Regions from separate parts of the Streptomyces cadmiisoli genome, predicted to be linked through region 2. Evidence: riboswitches for the same ligand, from Rfam matches in the RefSeq annotation. Region 2 holds a riboswitch; the other holds the start of a gene.

Region 1 (14,588 bases), 1.3 Mb from region 2:
TGGGAGGAACTGGCCGACGCGGCCGGCGCGCTGAAGGCCGAGGGGGTGGAGTACCCCTACGCCCTGCCGCTCGGCTCCGAGGAGGCGCAGGCCGAGACCATGCAGTGGCTGCTCAGCGGGGGCGGCGGCTACACCGACGCGGTCGGCACCTACGGCATCGACTCGACCGAGAACGTCGAGACCTTCACCTGGCTGCGCGACAAACTGGTCGGCCAGGGCCTCACCGGGCCCGTCGCCCCCGGCGGCCTCGACCGCGCGGACGCGTTCGCCGCCTTCGCCGAGGGCGAGGTGGGCATGCTGAACGGCCACCCGTCGCTGATGAAGATGGCCGCGGACAAGGGCGTGAAGTTCGGCATGGTGCCCATGCCCGGCCTGAACGGCGAGAGCAAGGCCACGATGGGCGTCGCCGACTGGATGCTGGCCTTCAAGCAGAACGGCCACCGGGAGGAGGTCGGGGAGTTCCTCGACTTCGTCTACAGCGACAAGAACGTCCTGGACCTCTCCCGCCGCTACGACCTGCTGCCGGTCACCAACGCCGCGTCCGAGGCGATGGGGCGCTCCGGCGAGGACCGGGAGATCAAGCCGTTCCTTGACGAGCTGCCGCTCGCCGAGTTCTACCCCGTCGGCAAGACCTCCTGGGCGGCGGTCAGCGCCGAGGTGAAGAAGCGGATCGGCACCGCCGTACGGCAGGGCGGCAGCCCCACGACGATCCTCGGCCGGTTGCAGACCACGGCGACGACCGCGGAGAGCGCGGCGGCCGGTTAGCCGCGGCCCCGCTGTCGGTGGCCGGGGTTACCGTTTCGGGCATGGAGCAGCGGCTCGACCGACGAGAACAGGACATCCTCGCGCTGGAGCGCCGGGGGTTCGCCGGTCCCGGCGCGAAGGAGCGGGCGATACGCGAGGAGCTGGGCCTGGCGCCGGTGCGCTACTACCAGCTGCTCAACGCCCTGCTGGACGATCCGCGGGCCCTCGCGCACGACCCGGTGACGGTGAACCGGCTGCGCCGGGTGCGCGAGGCGCGGCGCGCCGAGCGCTGACGCGCGCTCCGGCGTTCGCGCGGGCGGCCCTTTTCGGCGGCGTACCCGGGCCGCCCCGCGGATAGGGTCCCCCTATGGGCAGCCACGAGACCGAACCCAGCAGCAGTGTGCCGACGCCCTCGACCCCGGCCGGGCGCGACGGGCTCGACGCGATTCTCGCCCGCCCCGGCAGCGCGGTGATCGCCCTCGACTTCGACGGGACGCTCGCCCCGATCGTGCCCGACCCCGAGCAGGCCCGCGCTCACCCCGAGGCGGTGTCCGCGCTGGCCGCGCTCGCCCCGAAGGTCGCCGCCGTCACCGTCGTCACCGGCCGCCCGGCCGAGGTCGCCGTCCGCCTCGGCGGCTTCGCCGGCGTCGGCGGCCTGGAGCACCTGGTCGTCCTCGGGCACTACGGCGCCGAGCGGTGGGACGCCGTCAGTGACGAGATCAGGTCCCCGGCGCCGCACCCGGGCGTGGCCGCCGTCCGCGCGGAGCTGCCGGCGCTGCTCGACCGGGCCGGCGCCCGGCAGGGCACGTGGGTGGAGGACAAGGGGCGCGCGGTCGCCGTCCACACCCGCCGGGCGGAGGATCCCCAGGCCACGTTCGAGGCGCTGCGCGAGCCGCTCACCGGCCTCGCCGGCCGGCACGGGCTGATCGTCGAACCGGGCCGTCTGGTGCTGGAGCTGCGCCCGCCCGGCATGGACAAGGGCGTCGCCCTGCTCGACCACGTCCGCGAACTGTCCGCCGGGTCCGTCCTCTACGCGGGCGACGACCTGGGCGACCTGCCCGCCTACGCCGCGGTGGACAAGCTCCGCTCCGACGGCACCCCCGGTCTGCTGGTGTGCAGCGGCAGCGACGAGGTCACCGAGCTGCGCGATCGCGCGGACCTGGTGGTGGACGGCCCGGCGGGTGTCGTACGGCTGCTGCGCGCGCTGGCGGACCGACTGGGCTGACCGCCCGTGCCGCCCCGTGCCCGCCGGGCGGGGGCGGCCCCGGTCAGCCGGTGAGGGCGGTCAGCTGGTCCAGGAACCACTGCGCCGGCGGCAGCGCGGTGGCCGCCGCGGCCAGCCGCTTCGTGCGCTCCATCCGCTCGCCCGGCGGCAGGGTCAGCGCTCGGTGCAGCGCGTCGGCGGTGCCGACCACGTCGTAGGGGTTCACCCCGACGGCGTCCTCGCCCAGTTCCTCGTACGCGCCCGCCTCCCGCGACAGCACCAGGACGCACCCCTCGTCGGAGACGACCGGCACCTCCTTGGCGACGAGGTTCATACCGTCCCGGATGGGGTTGACCAGCGCCACGTCCGCCAGCCGGTAGGCCGCCAACGAGCGCGCGAAGTCGTCCTTGACGTGCAGCACGACCGGCGTCCAGCCCGGCGTGCCGTACCGCTCGTTGATCTCGCCGGCCAGCCGCCGCACCTCGGCCGTGTAGTCCCGGTAGACCGCGAGGTCCTGCCGGGACGGGTAGGCGAAGGCCACGTGCACCACGCGTTCGCGCCACTCGGGGCGGTCGTCGAGCAGCCGGCGGTAGGCCAGCAGGCCCCGCACGATGTTCTTCGACAGTTCGGTCCGGTCCACCCGGACGATCGTCCTGCGGCCCTCGCCGATCTCCGCCCGCAGCGCCGTCAGCCGTTCGTCCACGTCGGACTCGTGCGACCGGCGGCGCAGGAAGTCGGCGTCCGCGCCGAGCCCGTGCACCCCGACCGCGGTGTCCCCGAGGCCCCCCGCGAACTGCTCGCAGCACGCGGTGAACGCCTCGGCCCAGCGGTGGGTGAGGAAGCCGAGCCGGTCCGCGCCCAGCATTCCGCGCAGCACCCGCGCGGCGATGTCGTCCGGCAGCATCCGGAAGTACTCCGGCGGCGCCCACGGGGTGTGCGAGAAGTGGCTGATGCGCACATCGGGGCGCAGTTCGCGCAGCATGCCCGGGACCAGGGTGAGGTGGTAGTCCTGCACCAGCACGGCGGCGCCCTCGGCCGCCTCCTCGGCCAGAGCCTCGGCGAAGGCGCGGTTGTACGTCTCGTAGGACGCCCACTGCCGCCGGAACTCCGCGTCGAAGACCGGCTCCAGCGGCGTCTGGTACAGCATGTGGTGGACGAACCACAGCACCGAGTTCGCGATGCCGTTGTAGGCGTCCGCGTGCACGTCGGCCGGGATGTCCAGCATGCGCACCCCGGACTCGCCGGCCCCGCGCCGCACCGCCTCGCGGTCGCCGTCGCCCAGCGCCGAGCACACCCACAGGGCGCCCGCGTCCGGCCCGATGGCCGACAGCCCGGAGACCAGCCCGCCGCCGCCGCGCCGGGCGTGCAGCGAGCCGTCCTCGAGCACCTCGTACGAGACGGGGCCGCGGTTGGAGGCCACCAGTACCTGCGCGGCGCCGTAGGTTGAAGCCATACGCCTCAACCTAGCCCGCGCGGGATCCGCGCAAACGTGCGGTTCACGCCCTCGGCGGGTCGTATACGACCCTCATGCCACCTTTCGGGCCGCGTACTCGGCGATCTCCACCATCGGCGGCCGTTCCTCGGTGTCCACCGAGAACGTGCGGGGCTCGAACCCGTCCTCCACCCGTTCGAACTGGGTCAGCGAGGGGCGGATCAGATGGCCCCGGGCCAGCCTCAGCTGGGCCGTGCGGTAGATCGCCGCCGCCATCCGGCCGAGCGCCTGCCCGTCCTGGTGGCGGTGCCTGCGCTCCCCGACGTCGACCTGCGCGAGCGCGTCGAGGCCGACCAGGTGCAGCGAGTCCACCAGCATGCCCAGTTCCACGCCGTAGCCGACGGGGAACGGCAGCTGCTCCAGCAGGGAACGGCGGGCCGCGTACTCGCCGCCGAGCGGCTGGACGAAACCGGCCAGCTGCGGCCAGTGCATGTTGAGCAGCGGGCGGGCCATCAGCTCGGTGACCCGGCCGCCCTGCCCGGCCTCGCCGCCGAGCGGACGGTCGTACATCCCCTTGACGAGGTCGACCTCCGGGTCGGTGAGCAGCGGCCCGACGATGCCCGACACAAAGTCCGAGGAGAACTCCCTCAGGTCCGCGTCGATGAAGCAGACGATGTCGCCGCGCGTGACGAGCAGCGAGCGCCACAGGACCTCGCCCTTGCCGGGCACGGCCGGCAGGCGCGGCAGGATGTCGTCGCGGTGGACGACCCGGGCGCCCGCCGCGGCGGCCACCTCGGAGGTGCGGTCGGTGGACCCCGAGTCGACGACGACGATCTCGTCGACCAGCGGGACCTGGAGCATCAGGTCGTGACGGATCACGGCGACTATGTCGCCGACGGTCTCCTCCTCGTTGAGCGCGGGCAGCACGACACTGACCGACTGGCCCGTCGTGCGTTTCGCGGCCAGGATTCTGTGGAGCGGGCGATCGGTCACGGACCAGGAGCGAGTGTTCAGCCAGCGCTCGACTTCTTCCAGCACAGTCTGCGGCTCCTCTGCGTTCTCTCGGCGAGTGAGGTGATCGGGTGTGATCCATCTCGCGGTTCGGACGGCTATCTCAACTGTCCTGGCCTTCGGTTACAGTCTTGAACAACGCTGATGACCATCGCATGTCGGGGGTTGTCCGCGCCGACAACCACATACAGCTCATCCAGAGGGGCAGAGGGAAACGGCCCGATGAAGCCCCGGCAACCCTCCAGTCGGTTCTCGTAGACACCGTCGGTCAGCACTGATCGTCTCCGCGAGGCTCCCGGCTAGGGAAGGTGCCAATTCCGTCTCGCGGCGAAATGCGTCGTGAGGAAGATGAGGAGAAAGGGCCTCGCCTCCATGGCTGTGCAGACTGTTGCAAGCGCGAGTGAATCCACCGTCGACCTCGGCCCGGCCGCCGCGCTTTCCTGTCGTGAATGCGGTCACCGCGTACCCCTCGGCCCGGTCTTCGCGTGCGAGGAGTGTTTCGGCCCGCTGGAGATCGCGTACGACTTCTCCGGGTACGACACGGAGGAGCTCCGCCGGCGCATCGAAGCGGGCCCCGCGAACATCTGGCGGTACGCGCCGCTGCTGCCCGTCCCCGCCGACGTGGCCGGCAAGCCGAACCTGAACCCGGGCTGGACCCAGCTCGTCAAGGCCGACAACCTCGCCCGTGAACTCGGCGTCACCGGCGGGCTGTACGTCAAGGACGACTCCGGCAACCCGACCCACTCCTTCAAGGACCGGGTGGTCGCGCAGGCCCTGGAGGCCGCCCGCGCCTTCGGCTTCACCACCCTGTCCTGCTCCTCCACCGGCAACCTGGCCGGCGCCGTCGGCGCCGCGGCCGCCCGCGCCGGCCTGCGCTCCTGTGTGTTCATCCCGCACGACCTGGAGCAGGGCAAGGTCGTCATGGCCGCGGTCTACGGCGGCGAACTCGTCGGCATCGAGGGCAACTACGACGACGTGAACCGCTTCTGCTCCGAGCTGATCGGGGACCCGGCGGGCGAGGGCTGGGGCTTCGTCAACGTCAACCTGCGGCCGTACTACGCGGAGGGCTCCAAGACCCTCGCGTACGAGATCTGCGAGCAGCTCGGCTGGCGGCTGCCCGACCAGCTGGTGGTCCCGATCGCCTCCGGCTCCCAGCTCACGAAGATCGACAAGGGTCTCCAGGAGCTGATCGAGCTCGGTCTGGTCGAGGACCGGCCGTACAGGATCTTCGGCGCGCAGGCCGCCGGCTGCTCGCCGGTGTCCACCGCCTACAAGGCCGGACACGACGTGGTCCGGCCGCAGAAGCCGGACACCATCGCCAAGTCGCTGGCCATCGGCAACCCGGCCGACGGGCCGTACGTCCTCGACATCGCCCGGCGCACGGGCGGCGGCGTGGAGGACGTGACGGACGAGCAGATCGTGACCGCGATCAAGCTGCTCGCGCGCACCGAGGGAATCTTCGCGGAGACCGCGGGCGGGGTGACCGTCGGCGTCACGAAGAAGCTGATCGAGGCCGGTGTGCTCGACCCGTCGCTGACCACCGTCGTGCTGAACACCGGCGACGGTCTGAAGACGCTGGACGCGGTGGCCGGCACCGGGCTCACCGCGACGATCCGCCCCAGCCTGGAGTCGTTCAGGGAAGCCGGTCTCGTCTGAGAGGCCGTTCCGGAGACCGGCCCCGAGGTTTCTCGGGACCGGTCCGGGGGCCGGCCCAGGGGTCGGTCCACAGGCTGTTCCAGAGGTCGTTGTCCGTCTGCGGACCGGGTGGGGCCGGTCGCGCAGTGCCCCGCGCCCCTTCGGGGGCGCTCCACCTGACCGGAGGTCAAGTCCATGAGCGTCACCGTTCGCATCCCCACCATCCTGCGCACCTACACGGGCGGCCGGGCCGAGGTCGCCGCCCAGGGCGCGACCCTCGGCGAGGTCATCGCCGACCTGGAGAAGAACCACACCGGGATCGCCGCCCGGGTCCTGGACGACCAGGGCAAGCTGCGCCGTTTCGTCAACGTGTACGTCAACGACGACGACGTGCGCTTCGAGCAGGGCCTGGAGACGGCCACCCCGGACGGCGCCGGCGTGTCCATCATCCCGGCGGTCGCGGGCGGCTGAACGGCTCTCGCGTTACCGTGAGTAAAGCCGGTTACGCATTGTTCATTGAATTGCCCCCTCCGTGAGAGAAGCGGAGGGGGCAATTCAGTGGGATTGAGCGCGGTAGAGTTGGGGAACGCCCCGCGCGCCGTGTGACGGACGCATATGAGTTCCGGCTTCGAGTGCGACAAGAAGTAGCCAAAGTATCTGGCTCATTTGCGTCTTTCGTTCCTTTTGTATGGCCCGACTTGCCCTGAATTCGGGCGAATTCTCCGTAAATTCCCGACCGTTGCTGCCCGGATTTCTCGTCCGATTGACCTGTTGCAGACGGCAGTTGGACAGATACATTCAGCCGCGGTCGACGCGTTCCGGCGCACGCCCCCACGCCAATGGGGGGTGAGGTCTGACCCGGATCCGCGAAGTGTGGATCTGTGCAAGGGCCAGTAATAGGGGAGTTAGGCATGGCTCAGGGCACCGTCAAGTGGTTCAACGCGGAGAAGGGGTACGGCTTCATCGCGGTCGACGGTGGTGCGGACGTGTTCGTCCACTACAGCGCGATCCAGATGGACGGGTACCGGACCCTCGAGGAGGGTCAGCGCGTCGAGTTCGAGATCTCGCAGGGCCAGAAGGGCCCGCAGGCCGACATGGTTCGTGTCACCGCCTAAGCGCGCGACCACCGTATGTGACGTCTTGTTCGAAGGGCCCGCACCCCCGCAGGGTGCGGGCCCTTCGGTGTGCCCGCACCGCGCCCGCGCCCCGCGTCGGCCGGCCGTCTCCCCGCCGCGCCGCGCGCCCGCCCGTCACCCGGCCACCACCCCTCGACGAGCCCGCCTCGCGGGCGCGCCCTGCGCTCTCCCGTCACCCGACCACCACCCCTGAACGAGCCCGCTTCGCGGGCGCACCTTGCACTCGGCATGGTCGAGTGCTAATCATTGGCGTTAGCACTCTGAAGGTGAGAGTGACAACGAAGGACCGGGTCGGTGAGGCCGCAAGCCGGGTGGGGCAAGGAACCACGAGGCAGGCGAGCCGTCCGTCGCGGGCGCCAGCGCGGTCCGGAGCAATCCACCCCAGTCCGGGAGGACCACTTCACATGGCCAAGATCATCGCGTTCGACGAGGAGGCGCGGCGCGGCCTCGAGCGCGGCATGAACCAGCTCGCGGACGCCGTCAAGGTGACGCTCGGCCCCAAGGGCCGCAACGTCGTCCTCGAGAAGAAGTGGGGCGCCCCCACGATCACCAACGACGGCGTGTCCATCGCCAAGGAGATCGAGCTCGAGGACCCGTACGAGAAGATCGGCGCAGAGCTGGTCAAGGAAGTCGCCAAGAAGACGGACGACGTCGCCGGTGACGGTACGACCACCGCGACCGTTCTCGCCCAGGCCCTGGTCAAGGAGGGCCTGCGCAACGTAGCCGCCGGTGCCAACCCGATGGCCCTCAAGCGCGGTATCGAGAAGGCCGTCGAGGCCGTCTCCGGTGCCCTGCTCGACCAGGCCAAGGAGGTCGAGACCAAGGAGCAGATCGCCTCCACGGCCTCCATCTCCGCCGCCGACACCCAGATCGGCGAGCTCATCGCCGAGGCGATGGACAAGGTCGGCAAGGAAGGCGTCATCACCGTCGAGGAGTCGCAGACCTTCGGGCTCGAGCTCGAGCTCACCGAGGGCATGCGCTTCGACAAGGGCTACATCTCCGCCTACTTCGCCACCGACATGGAGCGCATGGAGGCGTCGCTGGAGGACCCCTACATCCTCATCGCGAACTCCAAGATCTCCAACGTCAAGGACCTGCTCCCGCTCCTGGAGAAGGTCATGCAGTCGGGCAAGCCGCTGCTGATCATCGCCGAGGACGTCGAGGGCGAGGCCCTGTCGACCCTGGTCGTCAACAAGATCCGCGGCACCTTCCGGTCCGTCGCGGTCAAGGCCCCGGGCTTCGGCGACCGCCGCAAGGCCATGCTCGGCGACATCGCCATCCTCACGGGCGGCGAGGTCATCTCCGAGGAGGTCGGCCTCAAGCTGGAGAACGCGACCCTGGACCTCCTGGGCCGCGCCCGCAAGGTCGTCATCACCAAGGACGAGACCACCATCGTCGACGGCGCCGGCTCCGCCGACCAGGTCGCGGGCCGGGTCAACCAGATCCGTGCCGAGATCGAGAACAGCGACTCGGACTACGACCGCGAGAAGCTCCAGGAGCGTCTGGCGAAGCTGGCCGGCGGCGTGGCCGTCATCAAGGCCGGTGCCGCCACCGAGGTCGAGCTCAAGGAGCGCAAGCACCGCATCGAGGACGCCGTCCGCAACGCGAAGGCGGCCGTCGAGGAGGGCATCGTCGCCGGTGGTGGCGTGGCCCTGCTCCAGGCCTCCCAGGTCTTCGAGAAGCTCGAGCTTGAGGGCGACGAGGCCACCGGTGCCGCCGCTGTGAAGCTGGCCCTGGAGGCCCCGCTGAAGCAGATCGCCGTCAACGCCGGCCTCGAGGGCGGCGTCGTGGTGGAGAAGGTGCGCAACCTGACCCCGGGCCACGGCCTGAACGCCGCGACCGGCGAGTACGTCGACCTGGTCAAGGAAGGCATCATCGACCCGGCGAAGGTGACCCGTTCCGCGCTGCAGAACGCCGCCTCCATCGCCGCGCTGTTCCTGACCACCGAGGCCGTCATCGCCGACAAGCCGGAGAAGGCCGCCGCGCCCGCCGGCGGCGGCATGCCGGGCGGTGACATGGACTTCTGATCGACCCCGGTCGATCAACCGTCCTTCGATCCGAGGGCGGCACTCCCGGCAGGGGGTGCCGCCCTCGGGCGTTCACCCGCCGATTCCGCCGGCGCTCGGCATGTCCTGGGTGCCGATGACGGACAGCAGCTCCAGCTGGGCGGCGCCCTCGGTGCCGGGCGGGGCGCTGAACCACAGCAGGCGCTGGCAGCCGTCCTCGCTGAGCAGGACATGGCAGTCCAGCTCGATGACGCCCAGCGCCGGGTGCACGATGCGTTTGTGGTCGGTCCGCCGCAGACCGACGTCATGGGCGTCCCACAGCCCGGCGAACTCCTCGCTGCGCCGCCGCAGTTCGCCCACCATGCGGTTCACCGCGGTGTCCCGGCCGCGCCGGGCGGCGACGGCCTGCAGATCGGCGACGAAGACCCGGGAGTGGTGGGGGTGGTCCTCGGCCGGGTAGACGGCCCGGGCCGCGGGGTCGGTGAACCAGCGGTAGACCAGGCTCGCCCCGGGGCCGCGCTCCGCCGTGGGCCGGCCGAGGAGGGCCGCCGCCAGCGGATTCTGGACCAGCGTCTCGTGCAGATCGGTGATGACCTGCGCGGGGGTGGTGGTGAGCCGGTCCAGCAGGCCGAGCAGGGCGGGCTGGACGTGCGCGGCCGTGCCGTGGGCCGGCGGGACCGGCCGGTCCGCGAGGTGGAACAGATGGTCGCGCGCGTCGCCGTTCAGCCGCAGCGCACGGGCGAGGGCGGCCAGCACCTGGGCGGAGGGCTGGGCACCGCGTCCGCGTTCCAGCTCGGTGTAGTAGTCGGCGGACAGTCCGGCGAGCTGCGCGACCTCCTCGCGCCGCAGCCCGGACACCCGGCGCCGGGGGCCGGTGGGCAGGCCGACCTCGGACGGGCGTATGCGGTCGCGTCGCGACTTCAGGAACGCGGCGAATTCGGAATGGTTCACGCATCCCATGGTCGCGCGCCACCCGTGCGCCGAACCAGGGGACGCCGACCCCCGGGTGAGCACAGCCCTGGTCGGCGCCGGAGCGCCGGACCAGGCTGGAGGCACCGAGAGGGCGCCGCCGACGGCGACGCCCCCAGCCATGTCCTCCGGAGCCGCGGCCCCGGAGGACCCCGCTTCCCCAGGAGCCTCCATGTCTTCCCAGGAATCCGCGTGGTCCCCGTCGACTTCCTCTTCTCCGGCTTCTCCGGCCTCCGCCTCTTCTACGGCGGCCCAGGAGACCGCGCCGACCCGCGTCGCCGTCGTCACCGGCGGCTCGCGCGGCATCGGCCGTGAGACGGTGCGGCGGCTGGCGGCCGACGGTTTCGCCGTGGTCGTCGGCTACGCGGGCAACCGCGAGGCGGCCGAGCAGGCCGTCGAGCAGGTCACCGCGGCCGGTGGCCGGGCCGTCGCGGTCCGCGCGGACGTGGCCGACGAGGAGCAGGCGTCCGCGCTGTTCGACGTCGCGCAGGCCGAGTTCGGCGGCGTCGACGTGGTGGTGAACGCGGCCGGACGCATGCATCTGGCGTCGGTCGTCGACACGGATCTGGCGGAGCTGGACGCGATGCACCGCACCAACATCCGCGGCGGGTTCGTGATCGCCCAGCAGGCCGCGCGCCGGATCCGCGAGGGCGGCGCCTTCATCGCCTTCTCCACCTCCGTGGTGGGCCTGGCCTTCCCCGGCTACGGCGCCTACACCGCGAGCAAGGGCGCGGTCGAGGCGCTGACGCTGATTCTCGCCCGTGAGCTGCGCGGCCGGAACGTCACGGCCAACGCCGTGGCCCCCGGGCCCACCGCCACCGAGCTGTTCCTGGACGGCAAGGACGAGGAGACCATCGCCCGCCTCGCGTCCCAGCCCCCGCTGGAGCGCCTCGGCACCCCGCAGGACATCGCCGAGGTGGTCGCCTTCCTCGCCTCCCCGGCCGGCCACTGGGTCAACGGCCAGGTCGTCCGCGCCAACGGCGGCATCATCTGACCCCGCCCGGCGCCGCTGCCCGCCTGACCGCCGATCTTCCCGGGGCCCCGCCGATCTCCCTGGGGCGAGGCCCTTCCCTTCCTTCCACCCCCGAGGACACCCCATGCTCACCCGGACACCCCGGACCATCCTGCTGACCGGCGGTTCCAGCGGCTTCGGCGCGCTGACCGTGCGCGCGCTCGCCGACGCCGGGCACACCGTCTTTGCGGGGATCCGGCAGACGGCCGGCCGCAACGCGCCGGCGGTCGCCGACCTGCGCCGCTACGCCGCCGACCACGGCGTCGACCTGCACGCCGTGGAACTCGACGTCACCTCGCAGGACTCCGCCGACGCGGCGGTCGCGCACGTCCTGTCCGCCCACGGCCGGCTGGACGCGGTCGTCCACAACGCCGGGCACATGGTCACCGGCCCCGCCGAGGCCTTCACCCCCGACCAACTGGCACAGCTGTACGACGTCAACGTGCTCGGCGCCCAGCGCGTCAACCGCGCCGCGCTGCCCCATCTGCGCGACCGGGGCGACGGGTTGCTGATGTGGATCGGCAGCTCCAGCACCCGCGGCGGCTGCCCGCCCTTCCTCGGCCCGTACTTCGCGGCCAAGGCCGCCATGGACGCGCTCGCCGTCAGCTACGCCGCCGAGGTCGTGCGGTTCGGCATCGACACCGCCATCGTCGTCCCCGGCGCCTTCACCTCCGGCACGAACCACTTCCTGCACGCGGGCGCGCCCGCGGACACGGAGCGCTCGGCCGCCTACGACGAGCGCTACGGCGCGCTGATGGCCGGCCTGGACCAGCGGCTGGCCGCGCTCGTCCCGCCGGACGCGGACGTGGCACAGGTCGCCGAGGCGGTGGTACGGCTGGTGGACCTGCCCGCGGGGAGCCGGCCGCTGCGCACCCATGTGGACCCCGCCCGGGACGGCAGCGAGATCGTCTCCGTGGTCGCCGACCGCGTCCGCGCGGAGTTCTTCCGCCGCGCGGGGCTGGACGACCTGCTCACCGCGGGCAGTTCACTGTGAGACGACCGGGCCGGTGAGCGCGCGGCCCCGTCGCGCTGTCACCGGGATCACATCCGGGCGGGCCCGGCCGCCGGAATGCCCTTGCGGCGCCGGGGAGTTGTCGGAGAGACGCGATCGATGCGCGCGCACATACCGTCCGGTACCCCAAGGAGACTCCCACGTGACCCTCACCGCCACCGACTCCCGCGCGGCCCGGCTGCTGTCCGCGCCGTTTTCGATCAACGGCCTGACCGTCCCCAACCGCATCGTGATGGCGCCGATGACCCGCCGGTTCTCGCCGGGCGGCGTCCCGGGTGCGGACGTGGCGTCGTACTACGTCCGCCGGGCCGCCGCCGGTGTCGGACTGATCGTCACCGAGGGCACGTACGTGGGCCACGACTCGGCCGGTGAGAGCGATCGCGTGCCGCGGTTCCACGGGGCGGAGCAGCTGGCGGGCTGGGCGAAGGTGGCCGAGGAGGTGCATGCGGCGGGCGGCCGGATCGTGCCGCAGCTGTGGCACATCGGCATGGCGCGCAACGCGGGCAGGCCGCCGTTCCCCGAGGCGCCGGCGGTCGGCCCGTCCGGGCTGCGGCCGGACGGCACGGAGGGCGGCGGCCGGGTGATGACCCAGCGGGACCTGGACGACGTGGTCGCCGCCTTCGCCGAGGCCGCCGCCGCGGCGGAGCGGATCGGCTTCGACGGTGTCGAACTGCACGGCGCCCACGGCTACTTGATCGACCAGTTCCTGTGGGCCGGCACCAACCGCCGTACCGACTCCTACGGCGGCGACCCGGTGGCCCGTACGAAGTTCGCGGCGGAGATCGTGGCCGCGGTCCGCGAGACCGTATCGCCCGGCTTCCCGGTCCTCTTCCGCTACTCCCAGTGGAAGCAGGGCGCCTACGACGCGCGGCTCGCCGGGACCCCGCAGGAGCTGGAGGCGGTCCTCGCCCCGCTCGTGACGGCCGGAGTGGACGCCTTCCACGCGTCCACGCGCCGATACTGGCTGCCGGAGTTCGACGGCTCCGACCTGAACCTGGCCGGCTGGACGAAGAAGCTGACGGGTCTGCCCGCCGTCACGGTCGGGTCGGTCGGCCTGGACGGCGAGTTCCTCAAGGCGTTCCAGGGCGAGGGCGCCGGGGTGGGCAGCCTCGGCAACCTGCTGGACCGCCTGGAGCGCGGCGAGTTCGACCTGGTCGCCGTCGGCCGTGCGCTGCTCCAGGACCCGCGGTGGGCGCAGAAGGTGCTGGCCGGCCGGCTGGAGGAGCTGGCGCCGTACGATCCGGCGTCGCTGTCGTCCCTGAGCTGACGCCGAGCAGGTGGCGGAAGGGCGGTCCCGGCGAACGGCGCCGGGGCCGCCCTTTCTTTGACCGGCCTTGACCCGGATTTCTTGAGTAAGTCAAGTAATCTGTTTAAGGTTGCCTAAGTCAAGCACTTTGCGTACGACGGAGGCCCGCATGTCCCACCCCACTGCCCGACCCGCCGAGACCGGTGGGGCGGCCCCACCGAGCTCGAACGCCGTGGTGGCGGTGCTCGCGTTCGCCGGAATCGTCGTCTCGCTGATGCAGACGCTGGTGATCCCGATCGTCCCGGAACTGCCCCGGCTGCTCGACGCCCCGTCGTCGGACACCGCCTGGGCGGTCACCGCCACACTGCTCGCCGCCGCCGTCGCCACCCCCGTGACCGGACGGCTGGGCGACATGTACGGCAAGCGCCGGATGCTGCTGATCAGCGTGGTCATGCTGATCGCCGGATCGGTCACGGCCGCGCTCAGCGACTCGCTGACCCCGATGGTCGTCGGACGGGTCCTCCAGGGGCTGGCCTCCGGGGTCATCCCGCTCGGCATCAGCATCATGCGCGACGAACTGCCCGCCGAACGGCTCGGCTCCGCCACCGCCCTGATGGGTGCCTCCCTCGGTGTCGGCGGCGCCCTCGGCCTGCCGGCCGCCGCGCTCATCGCCGACAACTTCGACTGGCACGCCCTCTTCTGGACCTCGGCCGGCATGGGAGTCGTGGCCGGTGTCCTCGTCCTGGCCCTCGTCCCCGAGTCGAAGGTCCGCAGCGGCGGACGGTTCGACGTGGTGGGCGGCGTCGGTATGGCGGTCGGGCTGGTCTGCCTGCTGCTGGCGATCTCCAAGGGCGCCGACTGGGGCTGGAGCAGCGGCACCACGCTCGGCCTGTTCACCGCGGCCGTCGTCGTACTGCTGGTGTGGGGCCGGTGGGAGCTGCGGGTGAGCGAGCCGCTGGTGGACCTGCGCGCCACGGCCCGCCGCCAGGTGCTGGTGACGAACCTGGCCTCGGTGGCCGTCGGCTTCGCCATGTTCGCGATGTCCCTGGTCATCCCGCAGATCCTGCAACTGCCCGAGGCGACCGGCTACGGGCTCGGCCGGTCGATGCTCGCCGCCGGCCTGGTCATGGCCCCGTCCGGCCTGGTGATGATGGCGACGGCGCCGGTCTCGGCCGCCGTGT
Region 2 (14,588 bases):
CGCACGGGGCGCCGGGTCCCTTGTTCCTGTTCCGGGTGCGGCGCGCCGCGAGAGCGGTCGCCCTCACCCGGGACGGGCCGTCGTCGCGGGTGAGGGCCTAGGCGTTCAGCGACTTCCGCTCGCGCAGCAGGGAGGCCAGCGCCTCCGCGAACTCCACGGGATCCACCGGCAGCGTCACCGCGGCGTCCGCCCGGCTCCAGGTGGCCAGCCAGGCGTCCTGGGGCCGCCCGATCAGCACCAGCACCGGGGGGCAGTCGAAGATCTCGTCCTTGATCTGGCGGCACACCCCCATGCCGCCCATGGGCACGGCCTCGCCGTCCAGCACGCAGACGTCGATGCCTCCCTTGTCCAGTTCCTTCACGACGGCTGCCGGCGTCGCGCACTCGATGAACTCCACCACAGGGGCGTCCGGAGCGGGCCGGCGCCCGGTCGCGAGCCGCACCTGTTCGCGGGTGTTGGAGTCGTCGCTGTAGACCAGCACCGTGGCGGTCGGCTGCATGCTTCCTCCGAGACGTCTGCGTCGTACGGAAAGGCCCGATGAGGCGGATGCTACTCCCTTGAACACCTCGTCAACACCGCTTCGGGCACGGCGGCGATCGGCCATCCGGGCAGTACACACGGTGCGGACACTCCGAACGGCACCCCCCGGAGTGAGGGCGGGATAAGCGACCGACATAATGTCGGTCGTGGCGACAGCAACGACAGTAGATACCGGGCACGCGCACCCGTCGGTCAACCGACCGAACCTCACCAGCGTCGGAACCATCATCTGGCTGAGTTCCGAGCTGATGTTCTTCGCGGCCCTCTTCGCGATGTACTTCACCCTGCGGTCGGTGACCGGCCCCGAGTTCTGGAGTGAGCAGGCAAGCGCCTTGAACTTCCCGTTCTCGGCGACGAACACCACGATCCTGGTGCTCTCCTCCCTGACCTGCCAGCTGGGCGTGTTCGCCGCCGAGCGAGGTGACGTGAAGAAGCTCCGGATGTGGTTCATCGTCACCTTCGTGATGGGAGCCGTCTTCATCGGCGGTCAGGTCTACGAGTACACCGAGCTGGTCAAGCACGAGGGCCTCTCGCTCTCCTCCGACCCGTACGGTTCGGTCTTCTACCTGACCACCGGCTTCCACGGCCTCCACGTGACGGGTGGCCTCATCGCCTTCCTGCTCGTCCTCGGCCGTACCTACGCGGCTCGCAGGTTCACCCATGAGCAGGCGACCGCCGCCATCGTCGTGTCCTACTACTGGCACTTCGTCGATGTCGTCTGGATCGGCCTCTTCGCCACGATCTACATGATCAAGTAGCCGGGACCACTCCCGCGCACATTCCAGAAGCATCGACGCAGAAGATCCTGACACCGGGGTAATCCGTGAAAAAGCTCTCCGCACGACGACGCCATCCGCTGGCGGCGGTCGTCGTCCTACTCCTCGCGCTGGCGGCCACGGGGGGGCTGTACACCGCGTTCGCCCCCGCGGACAAGGCGCAGGCCGATGAGACGGCCCAGTCCCTCGCCATCGAAGAGGGCAAGAAGCTCTACGCCGTCGGCTGCGCCAGCTGCCACGGCACCGGAGGTCAGGGCACCACCGACGGTCCGAGCCTGGTCGGCGTGGGCGCGGCGGCGGTCGACTTCCAGGTCGGCACCGGCCGCATGCCGGCCGCGACCTCGCAGGGCGCCCAGGCCCCCAGCAAGAAGGTGATCTACAGCCAGGCGCAGATCGACCAGCTCGCGGCGTACATCGCCTCGCTCGGCGCCGGCCCGAACATCCCGACCGAGGAGCAGTACGGCACGGAGGGCGCGGACATCGGCAAGGGCGGTGAGCTCTTCCGTACCAACTGCGCGCAGTGCCACAACTTCACCGGCAAGGGTGGTGCGCTCACCAAGGGCAAGTACGCCCCGTCGCTCGAGGGCGTCGACCCGAAGCATCTCTACGAGGCCATGCAGACCGGCCCGCAGAACATGCCCTCCTTCCCCGACACGACGCTGTCCGAGCAGAACAAGAAGGACATCATCGCGTACCTGGAGGCCGTGAACGGCCCGAAGACGGAGAACCCGGGCGGCCTGGAGCTGGGCGGCCTCGGGCCGGTCACCGAGGGTCTGTTCGCGTGGGTCTTCGGTCTGGGTGCCGCCGTCGCGGTCGCCGTCTGGGTCGCCGCTCGGACCGCAAAGGCCAAGAAGTCATGAGTAGCCAAGACATTCCAGAAGAGAACCTGCCCGCTGCGCAGGACACGACGCACGGTGCGGTTCGCGTCGCGGACGAGAAGGACCCGTTCGCCGACCCGGGCCTGCCGCCCCACGAGCACCGGATCCAGGACATCGACGAGCGGGCCGCCAAGCGGTCCGAGCGCACGGTGGCCCTGCTGTTCACGGTGTCGATGCTGGCCACCGTCGCCTTCATCGCCGCGTACGTGGCCATCCCGATCGACAAGTCGATCTTCGTCTTCCCGATCGGCCACACCAGCGCGCTGAACCTCGCGCTGGGTCTGACGCTGGGCATCGCGCTGTTCTGCATCGGCGCGGGCGCGGTCCACTGGGCCCGCACCCTGATGTCCGACGTGGAGATCTCCGACGAGCGCCACCCGATCGAGGCCTCCCCGGAGCTGCGCGCGAAGGTCCACGCGGACTTCAAGCAGGGCGCCAAGGAGTCGGCGCTCGGCCGCCGCAAGCTGATCCGCAACACGATGTTCGGTGCGCTCACCCTGGTGCCGCTCTCCGGCGTCGTCCTGCTGCGCGACCTCGGTCCGCTGCCGGAGGACAAGCTCCGCCACACCCTGTGGGCCAAGGGCAAGCTGCTCGTCAACATGAACACCAACGAGCCGCTGCGTCCCTCGGACGTCGCCGTCGGTTCGCTGACCTTCGCCAAGCCCGAGGGCCTGGAGGAGCACGACCACGACTTCCAGACCGAGATCGCCAAGGCGGCGCTGATGATCGTGCGGCTCCAGCCCGCCGACATCAAGGACAAGCGCGAGCTCGAGTGGTCGCACGAGGGCATCGTGGCGTACTCGAAGATCTGCACCCACGTCGGTTGCCCGATCTCGCTGTACGAGCAGCAGACGCACCACGTGCTGTGCCCCTGCCACCAGTCCACCTTCGACCTCTCCGACGGTGCCCGGGTCATCTTCGGCCCCGCCGGCCACGCCCTGCCGCAGCTGCGCATCGGCGTGAACGACGAGGGTTACCTCGAGGCGCTCGGCGACTTCGAAGAGCCCGTCGGTCCTGCCTTCTGGGAGCGCGGATGAGCACTACGACGACCACGGACTCCCGCTCGCGGGGGAAGGCACCGGCCGGCGAGCGAGTCGCCGACTGGGCCGACGGCCGGCTGGGGATCTACACCCTGGCCAAGGCCAACATGCGCAAGATCTTCCCGGACCACTGGTCCTTCATGCTGGGCGAGGTCGCGCTCTACAGCTTCATCGTCATCATCCTCACGGGTGTGTACCTGACGCTGTTCTTCCACCCGTCGATGAACGAGGTGGAGTACCACGGCAGTTACGTCCCGCTCCAGGGCCAGCTCATGTCGGAGGCGTTCGCCTCGACGCTGGACATCAGCTTCGACGTCCGCGGTGGTCTGCTCATCCGGCAGATCCACCACTGGGCCGCGCTGATCTTCCTGGCCGCGATGTTCGTGCACATGATGCGCGTGTTCTTCACCGGCGCGTTCCGCAAGCCGCGTGAGGTCAACTGGCTGTTCGGCTTCCTGCTGTTCGTCCTCGGCATGTTCACCGGTTTCACCGGTTACTCGCTTCCGGACGACCTGCTCTCCGGCACCGGTGTCCGCTTCACGCAGGGTGCGATCCTGTCCACGCCGATCATCGGCACGTACATCTCGTTCTTCCTGTTCGGCGGCGAGTTCCCGGGCACCGACTTCGTGGCCCGCTTCTACTCGATCCACATCCTGCTGCTGCCCGGCATCATGCTGGGTCTGGTGGTCGCCCACCTGATCCTCATCGTGTACCACAAGCACACGCAGTACGCGGGCCCCGGCAAGTCCAACAAGAACGTCGTGGGCATGCCGTTCATGCCGGTCTACGTCGCCAAGGCCGGAGGCTTCTTCTTCCTGGTCTTCGGTGTCATCGCGACCATCGCGGCGATCGCGCAGATCAACCCGATCTGGGCCCTGGGCCCCTACCGTGCGGACCAGGTGTCCACCGGCGCCCAGCCGGACTGGTACATGGGCTTCGCCGAGGGTCTGGTCCGGTACTTCCCGGGCTGGGAGATCAACTTCTGGGGCCACACGCTGGTCCTGGGCGTGTTCATCCCGCTGGTGCTGTTCGGTCTCGTCCTGATGGTCTTCGCGGCCTATCCGTTCATCGAGGCCTGGATCACCGGCGACAAGCGCGAGCACCACATCCTGGACCGTCCGCGCAACGCCCCGACGCGTACCGCGTTCGGCGTCGCCTGGATCACGATGTACATGATCACGCTGGTGGGCGGCGGCAACGACCTCATCGCCACGCACTTCCACCTGTCGATCAACGCGGTCACCTGGTTCGTCCGGATCGGGTTCTTCGCCGGACCGGTCATCGCGTTCATCCTCACCAAGCGGATCTGCCTCGGCCTTCAGCGCCGGGACAAGGAGAAGGTGCTGCACGGCCGGGAGACCGGCACCATCAAGCGCCTGCCGCACGGTGAGTTCATCGAGGTGCACGAGCCGCTCTCGCAGGAGCAGCTGCACACGATCACGGCGCACGAGCAGTACCAGCCCATCGAGATCGGCGCCACGGTCGACGAGAACGGTGTCGAGCGCAAGGTGAAGGGTTCCGAGAAGCTGCGCGCCAAGCTCAGCCAGGCGTACTTCAACGAGGACTCCCAGATCCCCAAGCCCACCGTCGAGGAGTACAAGGAGATCACGAGCGGCCACGGCCACCACTGATCGCTGCGTTCGCCACGCCACGATCGAAGGGCCCCGTCCGGTGTTCGGACGGGGCCCTTCGCCGTGTCCGGCGGCTGGATAGGGTGGACCTGTCGGAGACCCGTGTCCCGGGAGGGACTGGACCAGGAGCGGCTTATGAGCGCTGTGACCCCCGCTGGAGGCAACACCGCGGCGGCCCGTTCCTGGCCCGCCCTGCTGAACGGTCTGCTGGACGGCCGTGACCTCGGCGCGGACGACACCGCCTGGGCCATGGACCTGATCATGCGCGGCGAGGCGACGGACGCGCAGATCGCCGGTTTCGCGGTGGCGCTGCGCGCCAAGGGCGAGACGGTCGAGGAGATCTCCGGTCTGGTCCGCACGATGTACGAGCACGCCAATGTGATCGAGGTGCCGGGCGACACGGTCGACATCGTCGGCACCGGCGGTGACGGCGCGAAGACCGTCAACATCTCCACGATGTCCGCGATCGTCATCGCCGGCACGGGCGCGAAGGTCGTCAAGCACGGCAACCGGGCCGCGTCCTCGGCGTCGGGCGCGTCGGACGTGCTGGAGAAGCTCGGCGTGAACCTGAACCTGACGCCGCGGCGGGTGGCAGAGGTCGCCGAGGAGGCCGGGATCACCTTCTGCTTCGCGGTGAAGTTCCACCCGGCGCTGCGTCATGTGGCGGCCGCGCGCGGCCAGTTGGGCATCCGAACCACCTTCAACTTCCTCGGACCGCTGACCAACCCGGCGAAGGTGAAGGCGCAGGCGGTGGGTGTCGCCGATCTCAGGATGGCGCCGATCGTGGCCGGGGTCTTCGCCGAGCGGGGCAACTCCTCCCTCGTGTTCCGCGGTGACGACGGCCTCGACGAGCTGACCACCGCGGCGACCTCCCGGATCTGGGTGGTGCGGGACGGCAAGGTGACCGAGGAGGTCCTCGACCCGAGGGACCTGGGGATCGAACTGGTGCCGGTGGAGGCGCTGCGCGGCGCGGACGCCTCGTACAACGCCGAGGTGGCCCGGCGGCTGCTGGACGGCGAGCGCGGGCCCGTGCGTGACGCGGTCGTACTGAACTCGGCGGCGGCGCTGGTGGCGCTGGAGCCGGGCGACGGGCCGCTGACGGAACGGATCCGGGCCGGGATGGAGCGGGCCGCCGAGTCCATCGACTCCGGCGCGGCCAAGCGCACCCTGGAGCGCTGGGTGGCGGTCAGCAACCTCTGAGACCCGCGGTGAGGCGAGGGCGCAGTCCGGATCGCGGACTGCGCCTTGCGCTTCGATGATCGTGTGGCAGGATCTGTGACAGGTCATGAGCGACAGTCATTCGGCCCCGGCCGACTGTCCGGCAACCCTCCGTCCGTGGCGGGGTGCCCCGGGTGAGGACCAGGTCGTGGACAGCAGGGTCCACGGCAAGCGCGGACCCCTCGCACGCTCCGCATGAGCGTGGGGCCAGGGGTCCTGGTCGTTCGAGGGAGCCTTCCGTGAGCAAGCGAATGCGCTAGGGCCGCAGAGCCCCGCCTCCGCAGCACCTTTCGCCTCATCTCACCTTTTCGCTTCTGGCGTTCGAGTACCCCGCGTTCGAGCCGTGCACGGTCGTGCCCTCGCGCGGTGGTCCGCGCCTGCCGTCACGGGAGTACGCCCATGTCTGTCTTCACCGCTGCCGCCGACCAGTCCGTTTGTACCCCGCTGCCCGTTCTGGGGCGGGATGTCACCGTCCCGCTCGTCACCGGCGGCGAGGTCACGTACGCCGCGCTCGACTACGCGGCCAGCGCGCCCGCGCTCCAGCGGGTCTGGGACGACGTGGCGGCCTACGCGCCGTACTACGGCAGTGTCCACCGCGGCGCCGGGTACCTCTCCCAGCTGTCGACGGACCTGTTCGAGAACGCCCGCGCGACGGTCGCCGAGTTCCTCGGCTGCCGCGCCGACGACCAGCTGGTCTTCACCCGCTCCACCACCGACTCGCTCAACCTGCTCGCCGCCGCGCTGCCGGCCGGCTGCCAGGTCTTCGTCTTCGAGACCGAGCACCACGCCTCGCTGCTGCCCTGGCGGGACGCCCGGGTGCGGTACCTGGACGCCCCGCGCACCCCGGGGCAGGCCGTCGAGACCCTGGAGCGCGCGCTGGCCGACCGTGATCCGGACGAGCCCGCCCTCGTCTGCGTGACCGGCGCCTCGAACGTCACCGGTGAGCTGTGGCCGGTCCGGGAACTCGCCGCGGCGGCCCACGCGCACGGCGCCCGGATCGTGCTGGACGCCGCCCAACTCGCCCCGCACCACCCGGTGTCGGTACAGGACCTCGACGTCGACTGGGTCGCCTTCTCCGGGCACAAGCTCTACGCCCCGTTCGGTTCCGGGGTGCTCGCCGGCCGCGCCGACTGGCTGCGCGCGGCCGAGCCGTACCTCGCCGGAGGCGGCGCCAGCCGCAAGGTGACCCGGCGGGCGGACGGGGGAGTGGACGTGGAGTGGCACGACAGCGCCGCCCGGCACGAGGCCGGTTCCCCCAACGTCATCGGCGCCCACGCCGTCGCCTCCGCCTGCAAGGCGCTCACCGAGGCCGGGTTCGACACCCTCGTGGCCCGGGAGCGGCAGCTGATCGACGCCGTGCGCGCGGGTCTCGCCGAGGTGCCCGAGGTCAGGGTGCTGTCCCTGTTCGGGGACGACGCGCCGCGGGTCGGGGTGATCTCCTTCGTGGTGGACGGCTGGAACAGCTCCCACTTCGCCGCCGCCCTGTCCGCGGAGTACGGCATCGGTGTCAGGGACGGCCTGTTCTGCGCCCACCCGCTGGTGCGCACCCTGCTGGGCAGCGACCCGCAGACCGCGGGAGAGTGCGGGGCGCCCGAGGCGGCGCCGGGGGAGAAGTCCCTCAACGCGATCCGGGTGAGCTTCGGCGCGGGGACGCCGGACGAGCACGTGGAGCGGTTCGTGAACGCGGTGAAGGAACTGGTCCGCGACGGCGCGAAGTGGCGCTACCGGACCGAGGACGGCCGCTGCGTCCCGGCTGTCTGAGGGCTGTCCGGCCCCGTACCGGCCGGGCCCGACGTGCCGGACGGGGCCCAGGGCCCGTCCGGCGGGCCGGGGTGCTCGGGGGCCGGGCCGCTCAGGAGTCCAGGCCGATGGCGAAGGCCGCTTCCAGGTCGTGCTGCGAGTACGTACGGAACGCGACGTGCGTGTCGGTCGCCTCCACCCCGGGGATCTTGCTGATCCGCCCGGGGATGACCTCCGCCAGATCCTCGTGCTGCGTGACCCGGACCATCGCGATCAGGTCGTAGGTGCCGGTGACGGAGAAGACCTCGCTGACGGTGTCGAGTGCCGCGATCCGCTCGGCGATCTCGGGGATCCGGTCCACGCTGGTCTTGATGAGGACGATCGCGGTGATCACGGCTGGCCTCTCCCTAGGAGTGCTGGGGCCTTCACTCTAGAGCGTCGCGCGAACGGGCGTGAGGCGGAGTCCCGGCGCCGGTCCGCCGGACCCGCGGGCGCCGTGCGCCGCCGCTCACGCCCTGTCGTCGCGCGGATCCGCCGTGATCGGCACGGCCGGTCCGGCCGTACCGCGAAACCGTGTGCACGCGTAGAGGAAGCCCAGCGCGAAGCCCACCAGATGCGCCAGGTACGCCACGCCGGGCCCGATGGACGCCTGGCCCGCCGCGAGCCACTGGAGAGCCGCCCAGAACGGCAGGACGACCCAGGCGGGGAAGCGCAGCGGCAGGAAGAGCAGGAACGGCAGCAGACTGGTCACCCGCGCTCCGGGGAAGAGGAACAGGAACGCGCCGAGGACCGCCGAGATCGCTCCCGAGGCGCCGACGAGCGGGTACCCGGAGCCGGCGCCGGCGGCCGCGTAGCCGATCAGTGCCAGGCAGCCGCAGCCGAGGTAGAAGAAGGTGAACTCGATCCGGCCCATCCTCTCCTCGGTCATCACGCCGAAGACGTAGAGGAACAGCATGTTGCCGAGCAGATGCAGCCAGCTGCCGTGCACGAAGAGCGCGGTCGCCGGGGTCAGGGCGGCCCGGGGGGAGTCCTCGAACAGTTCTGCGGGAATCACACCCCAGTGGCGGAAATACGCTCGCTGCGCGGCGAGCAGATCATCGCCGGTGCCGTACGTCGGACTGAGGCCCGAGGCCGGGCCGATCAGGAAGATTGCGCAGCACAGGGCGATCAGGCCGTACGTCACCGGCGCCGCCGGCCGCCGCCCCGCCCGGCGCGTGGAGGCGCTCCAGATGCTGATCATGAACACAGAGCATGACGTAACCGGACGCAACGGCACAGATCGCCTCGCCGCCGTGAACGGACCGGCGTCGAGTACGCGCCAGGCCGTAGGGTTACGAGCCACACGCACCAGGGAGACTGGCGCATCATCGAGACCAGAAGGAGCGAACAGGCACGATGACGGTTCCTCTGCCGACCGCCACCACGCGGTGGCGCTGCACCTTGTGCGGCAACCTCACCCGGTTCGACGTGACGCGCTCGTCGAAGGTCGTCGAGTACGTCCATCTCGACCTCGCCGGTGAGCCGAGCGTCGAGGAGCGCGAGGTGGTCAGTGAGACCATCGAGTCGGTGCGCTGCCGCTGGTGCAACGCCGTGGACCAGGTGGAACTCGTGGACAGGCCGGGCGCCGCCTCCTGATCGGGAGCGGCCCCGTACGGGCATAGGGGTGACGGATGGTGGAGACCGCAGGCGGGGGGCCGGGCGACGGCGCCGCTGAGGTGCTCGACCGACCCCTGCCCGAAAGCGTGCGCCGGCGGGTCGTGCAGATCGTCTCGGACGGCTTCGGCGGGCTGACCGTCGCCGAGCTGCCCGCGCAGCTGCGGCAGTACGCCCGGTTCGCGCCGAACCGCCGGGCAAAGTTCGCGGGCAACGCGATGGCCGCGGCGCTGGAGAGCGACCCGCTGTTCCGGCAGCGCATCGGTGAGAAGCTGCGGGAGGCCGAGCCGGACATCGCGGCGGCCCTCGACTCCGGGGCGCCGCCGGCGGCCGCGGACCCGCTGGACGTGGCGGCCGCGGCGTACGTGCTGCGTCCCACCGGTTGGGTCAAGCTGGTCACCGCCGCCGGCGAGGAGGCCCAGCGGGCCGACGCCGAGCGCGCCGACGAGGAGAGCCGGGCCGAACTGGAGCGGCTGCGCGCCGAACTCGCCGCCGCCCGTGACCACACCCGGGCCGAGACCGAGCGGCTGCGCGCCGAACTGGACGGCGCCCGGAAGGAAGCCGAATCGCTTCACCGCAAGCTGCGCGCGGCCCTCAGCGACGTCAAGCGCGGCGAGGCGGCACTGCGCAAGGTGCAGGTCGAGATCGAGGCGGTGCGCGCCGAGGGGCACGCCCAACTGTCCGCGGCCGACAGCGAGACGCGCCGGCTCAAAGCGAGGCTGGGGGAGGCGGAGGCCGCCCTGGAGGCCACGCGGAAGGCCGCGCGCGAGGGGCGCAGCGTCGAGGACATGCGGGTGCGGCTGCTGCTGGACACCGTGCTGGACGCGGCGCAGGGGCTCCGGCGCGAGCTGGCGCTGCCGCCGGTGTCGGTACGGCCCGCCGAGACCGTGGACGCGGTCGAACCCGGACGAATGACCCCGAAGGACATCGCCGCGCGGGCGTTGTCCGACAGCGATCCGGCGGTCCTCGACCAGTTGCTGGCGCTGCCGCAGGCCCATCTGGTCGTCGACGGCTACAACGTCACCAAGACCGGCTATCCCCAGATGCCGCTGGAGAAGCAGCGCCTGCGGCTGCTCGGCCAGCTCTCGCAGCTCGCCGCCCAGTCCGGCGCCGAGGTCACCTGCGTCTTCGACGGGGCGGAGCTGGCCGCGCCGGTGCTGCTCGCGCCGCCGCGCGGGGTGCGGGTGCTGTTCTCCAAGCCCGGCGTCACCGCGGACGAGTTGATCCGCCAGCTGGTCCGCGCCGAGCCGCCGGGCCGGCCGGTCATCGTCGTGTCGACCGACCGCGAGGTGGCCGACGGGGTGGCGCGGGCGGGGGCGCGTCCGGTGGCGTCCGCGGTGCTTCTGCGGCGATTCCAGCGGATTTGAGCCCTCGCGGCCTACGCCCCATGGGTCGCGTACGCACCAACCGCAACGTACGGACCGATTGCCCGAATTGGCCCGACCTTCACGCAACGTAGCGTCAATCCCACATCACGGCATGTGAGTTGTGTGTAAAGAATGCAGGGTGTGACGGGATTTTTCAGCTGAGGATTTGATCTGATCACAGCGAGGTCACTAGGGTCTGGGCTCGAACCTCCGATCGGGTGATCACTCACGTGAAGGAGATTGCCCCCGTGGCGTCCCACCGTCGACCCAAGCAGCCCAGTCGCACCCGTGTGACGGTGCTGACCACCGCAGCAGCCGCTGCCGTCGCTCTCAGCTCGCAGGCGGCCAACGCCGCGCCGAGCGAGAAGCCGAGCAAGGACGAGGTCAAGTCCAAGGTCGACAAGCTCTACGAAGAGGCCGAGCAGGCCACGGAGAAGTACAACGGGGCCAAGGAGAAGCAGGAGAAGCTCCAGAAGGAGATCTCCACGATCCAGGACAACGTCGCGCGCGGCCAGGAAGAGGTCAACGAGCTGCGTGACGGCCTCGGTTCGATGGCCAGCGCGCAGTACCGCTCCGGTGGCATCGACCCCTCCCTCCAGCTGTTCCTCTCGGCCGACCCGGAGGACTACCTGGACAAGGCCTCCACGCTCGACCAGTTGAGCAGCCAGCAGGTCGAGTCGCTGAAGAAGATCCAGGAGAAGCAGCGCGAGCTCGCGCAGCAGCGCTCCGAGGCGTCGAACAAGCTCAAGGACCTCGCCTCCACCCGGACCGAACTGGGCAAGAAGAAGAAGGAAGTCCAGGGCAAGCTCGGCGAGGCGCAGAGGCTGCTCAACTCGCTCACGGCCGCCGAGAAGGCCGCGCTGGCCGCCGAGGAGGAGCGGGCCAGCCGTTCCTCCGCGGACCGCGTGGACCTCGGCAACGCCGCCACCGGATCGGGCCGCGCCATGGCCGCCTTCCAGGCCGCGCAGAGCAAGATCGGCACCCCCTACGTCTACGGCGCCTCCGGCCCGTCCTCCTTCGACTGCTCGGGTCTGACGTCCTGGGCCTTCGCGCAGGCCGGCGTCAGCATCCCGCGTATCTCGCAGGCCCAGGCCAACGCCGGTACGCGCATCTACAGCCAGTCCGACCTCAAGGTCGGCGACCTGGTGATCTTCTACGGCGACCTGCACCACGTCGGCTTCTACGCCGGCAACGGCCAGGTGCTGCACGCGCCGCGCACCGGCACCGTGGTCCGCTACGAGTCGATCAACAACATGCCGTACCAGTTCGGCGTCCGGATCTGATCCGGACCCCTTCGAGACCGCGACTCCCTGCCGCCCGTTCGGGCGAATCGGAGTAGCCCCGAACGACCCCGCGCCCCGCCGTTGACCTGCGTCAGCGGCGGGGCGTCACGTTGTGTTGCCGCCGATGTCTTTGGCCGGCGCCCCGCGACGGGGCTACTGTCTGCCCCGTTTCCCCCCCGTCGCCGGGCCCGTTCCGCGCTGGGGGATTCTCCCTGTCCGCCAGTGGAAGGAGCGCGGCTTCCCGTGGGGTCTCATCGCCGTCCTGCACCGTCCGGGTTCGACCGGGGCGCCTGCGTGACGCGCCTCGCCGTCGGAGTACTGTCGGCCGCCGCCGCGGCGGCCGTCGGCGCGGTGCCGGCCCAGGCCGCGCCGCACGACGACACCCGTGCCGAGGTGGACCGCCTCTTCGCGGCGGCCGAGAAGGCAACCGAGGCCTACAACGAGGCCGACGAACGCAGCGACCGGCTGCGCGGGCAGGTGAGCCGGGCCCAGGACCGGATCGCCCAGCAGCAGGACCGCATCAACACCATGCGGGAGGCGCTCGGTTCGCTCGCCGGAGCCCAGTACCGCTCCGGCGGCCTCGACCCCTCGCTCGCGCTGCTGTTCTCCGACGATCCGGACGACTACCTCGACAAGGCGTCCGTCCTGGACCGGATCACCGCCCATCAGGCCGGGCAGCTCAGGCAGCTCCAGGAGGCCATGCGCGAACTCACCCAGGAGCGCGAGCAGGCGGCCGGGAAGCTCGGCGAACTCGAGCGGAGCCGCAAGGCCGTCGCCGCCCACAAGCGCTCCGTCGAGAAGAAGCTCGCCGCCGCACGGAACCTGCTCAACTCCCTGCCGGACGCCGAGCGCGCCGCCTACGACCGGGCCTCCCGCTCCGGCCGCGGCGACATGCCCGACCTCGGCAGCGACACCCCGGCCTCCGGGCGGGCGGCCGCCGCGGCCGCCGCCGCACGCTCCGCGCTCGGCAGGCCCTACGTGTGGGGCGCCAACGGGCCGGGAGGCTTCGACTGCTCGGGCCTGATGCAGTGGTCATACGGGCAGGCCGGGGTCGCCCTGCCCCGCACGTCGCAGGCCCAGCGGGCGGCGGGCCGGCAGGTCCCGCTCTCCCAGGCCCGGCCCGGCGACCTGGTCACCTACCGCAACGACGCCAGCCACGTCGCGATGTACATGGGCAACGGCCAGGTGATCCACGCCCCCTACCCCGGAGCGCCGGTGCGCTACGACCCGGTGGGGATGATGCCGGTCTCCGGGGTCACCAGGGTCTGACCCCGCACCGCCCGCACCCGTACGATCGGGAAGGTGGCTGGTCGAGGGCGTGTGCCGGGAAGCGGAGGGACAGCGCTCCGTCTGCTGCTCGTCCCGCTGCTCCTGTCCCTGCTCGTCTCGCTGGTCTCCTGCACCGGCCGGCCCGCGTCCGACGCGGTGCGGGCCGAGGCGCAGCGGCTGCTGGACCGGCGGGCGGCGGCGGTCCTCGCCCACGACGAGAGCGCCTACCGCCGCACGGGGACGGCCGCCGGCTTCGCCGATCTGCGCGCGGTGCCCCTGGCCGACTGGTCGTACCGGGTCACCGAGGTGCGCCGTGCCGGCGACACGGCCACCGCCGACGTGGAGCTTCGCTACCGCTTCGAAGGCCACGACCGGGCACCGGTCACGGCCGGCCGCACGATGGTCCTCGGCCGTACGCCGGACGACCGGTGGACCGTGGTCTCCGACCGGCCCGACCGCGAGTCCGCCCAGCAGCTGTGGGACCAGGGCGCGGTGACGGTGGTCCGGGGCGAGCGCAGCCTGGTGCTGGGCGTCGGCCAGTCCCGCCGGTCGCTGCAACGCTTCGCCGACCTCGGGGACCGCGCGGTGCCCGCCGTGTCGCGGGTCTGGGGCACAGGGTGGAGCCGGCGGGTCGTGCTGCTCGTGCCCCGATCGCTGGAGGGCATGGCGGGGCTGCTCGGGTCGCCCGCCTCCTCGTACCGCGGGATCGCCGCCGTGACGACCGGCGAGACCGGCGCGGTGCGGGCGCCCGCCGACCGGATCATCGTCAACCCCGACGCGTACGGCGTGCTCGGCCCCGTCGGCAGGCAGGTCGTCCTCACCCACGAGGCCACCCATGTCGCCACCCGCGCCCACACCAACGCGGCCACCCCGCTGTGGCTGTCCGAGGGCTACGCCGACTGGGTCGGCTACCGGGAGAGCGGGCGCACCCCCGCCCAGGCCGCTCCGGAGCTGGCCCACGCGGTGGCCTCCGGCGACGTCCCGGAGCACCTTCCGACCGACGCCGACTTCGGCTTCACCGGGGCGGCGACCTCGCTGGCCCGGGCCTACGAGGGCGGCTGGACGGCCTGCCGGATGATCGAGGACCGGTGGGGCGCGGAGCGGCTGGCCGAGTTCTACCGGGCGGTGGGAGCCCACCAGCGCCGGGCCGGGGCCGTCGAGGGGGCGATGAGGGACGTGCTGGGGACGACGCC

The links. Region 2 has a riboswitch for S-adenosylmethionine ahead of DN051_RS27675 (aminotransferase class V-fold PLP-dependent enzyme). Riboswitches for the same ligand answer to the same signal wherever they lie in the genome.
Region 1: another riboswitch for S-adenosylmethionine. It lies ahead of thrC (threonine synthase); the one in region 2 lies ahead of DN051_RS27675 (aminotransferase class V-fold PLP-dependent enzyme).

The regions. Positions count from the first base shown of each region.
Region 1 covers NZ_CP030073.1:4,984,970-4,999,557, forward strand. The annotation lists gene DN051_RS21660 (ABC transporter substrate-binding protein) at 1-765, shown strand, start outside; gene DN051_RS21665 (DUF3263 domain-containing protein) at 807-1,037, shown strand; gene otsB (trehalose-phosphatase) at 1,112-1,969, shown strand; gene DN051_RS21675 (alpha,alpha-trehalose-phosphate synthase (UDP-forming)) at 2,013-3,401, opposite strand; gene DN051_RS21680 (glucosyl-3-phosphoglycerate synthase) at 3,474-4,418, opposite strand; SAM riboswitch class I at 4,581-4,746, shown strand; gene thrC (threonine synthase) at 4,764-6,047, shown strand; gene DN051_RS21690 (ubiquitin-like small modifier protein 1) at 6,222-6,497, shown strand; gene DN051_RS21695 (cold-shock protein) at 6,938-7,141, shown strand; gene groL (chaperonin GroEL) at 7,567-9,189, shown strand; gene DN051_RS21705 (helix-turn-helix domain-containing protein) at 9,262-10,119, opposite strand; gene DN051_RS21710 (SDR family oxidoreductase) at 10,310-11,131, shown strand; gene DN051_RS21715 (SDR family NAD(P)-dependent oxidoreductase) at 11,235-12,143, shown strand; gene DN051_RS21720 (NADH:flavin oxidoreductase) at 12,304-13,428, shown strand; gene DN051_RS21725 (MFS transporter) at 13,577-14,588, shown strand, end outside.
Region 2 covers NZ_CP030073.1:6,319,851-6,334,438, forward strand. The annotation lists gene DN051_RS27645 (response regulator) at 98-499, opposite strand; gene ctaE (aa3-type cytochrome oxidase subunit III) at 678-1,298, shown strand; gene qcrC (cytochrome bc1 complex diheme cytochrome c subunit) at 1,364-2,176, shown strand; gene qcrA (cytochrome bc1 complex Rieske iron-sulfur subunit) at 2,173-3,231, shown strand; gene qcrB (cytochrome bc1 complex cytochrome b subunit) at 3,228-4,865, shown strand; gene trpD (anthranilate phosphoribosyltransferase) at 5,001-6,065, shown strand; SAM riboswitch class IV at 6,147-6,263, shown strand; gene DN051_RS27675 (aminotransferase class V-fold PLP-dependent enzyme) at 6,483-7,844, shown strand; gene DN051_RS27680 (Lrp/AsnC family transcriptional regulator) at 7,936-8,217, opposite strand; gene DN051_RS27685 (rhomboid family intramembrane serine protease) at 8,332-9,063, opposite strand; gene DN051_RS27690 (hypothetical protein) at 9,219-9,458, shown strand; gene DN051_RS27695 (NYN domain-containing protein) at 9,494-10,843, shown strand; gene DN051_RS27700 (C40 family peptidase) at 11,092-12,126, shown strand; gene DN051_RS27705 (C40 family peptidase) at 12,370-13,395, shown strand; gene DN051_RS27710 (hypothetical protein) at 13,429-14,588, shown strand, end outside.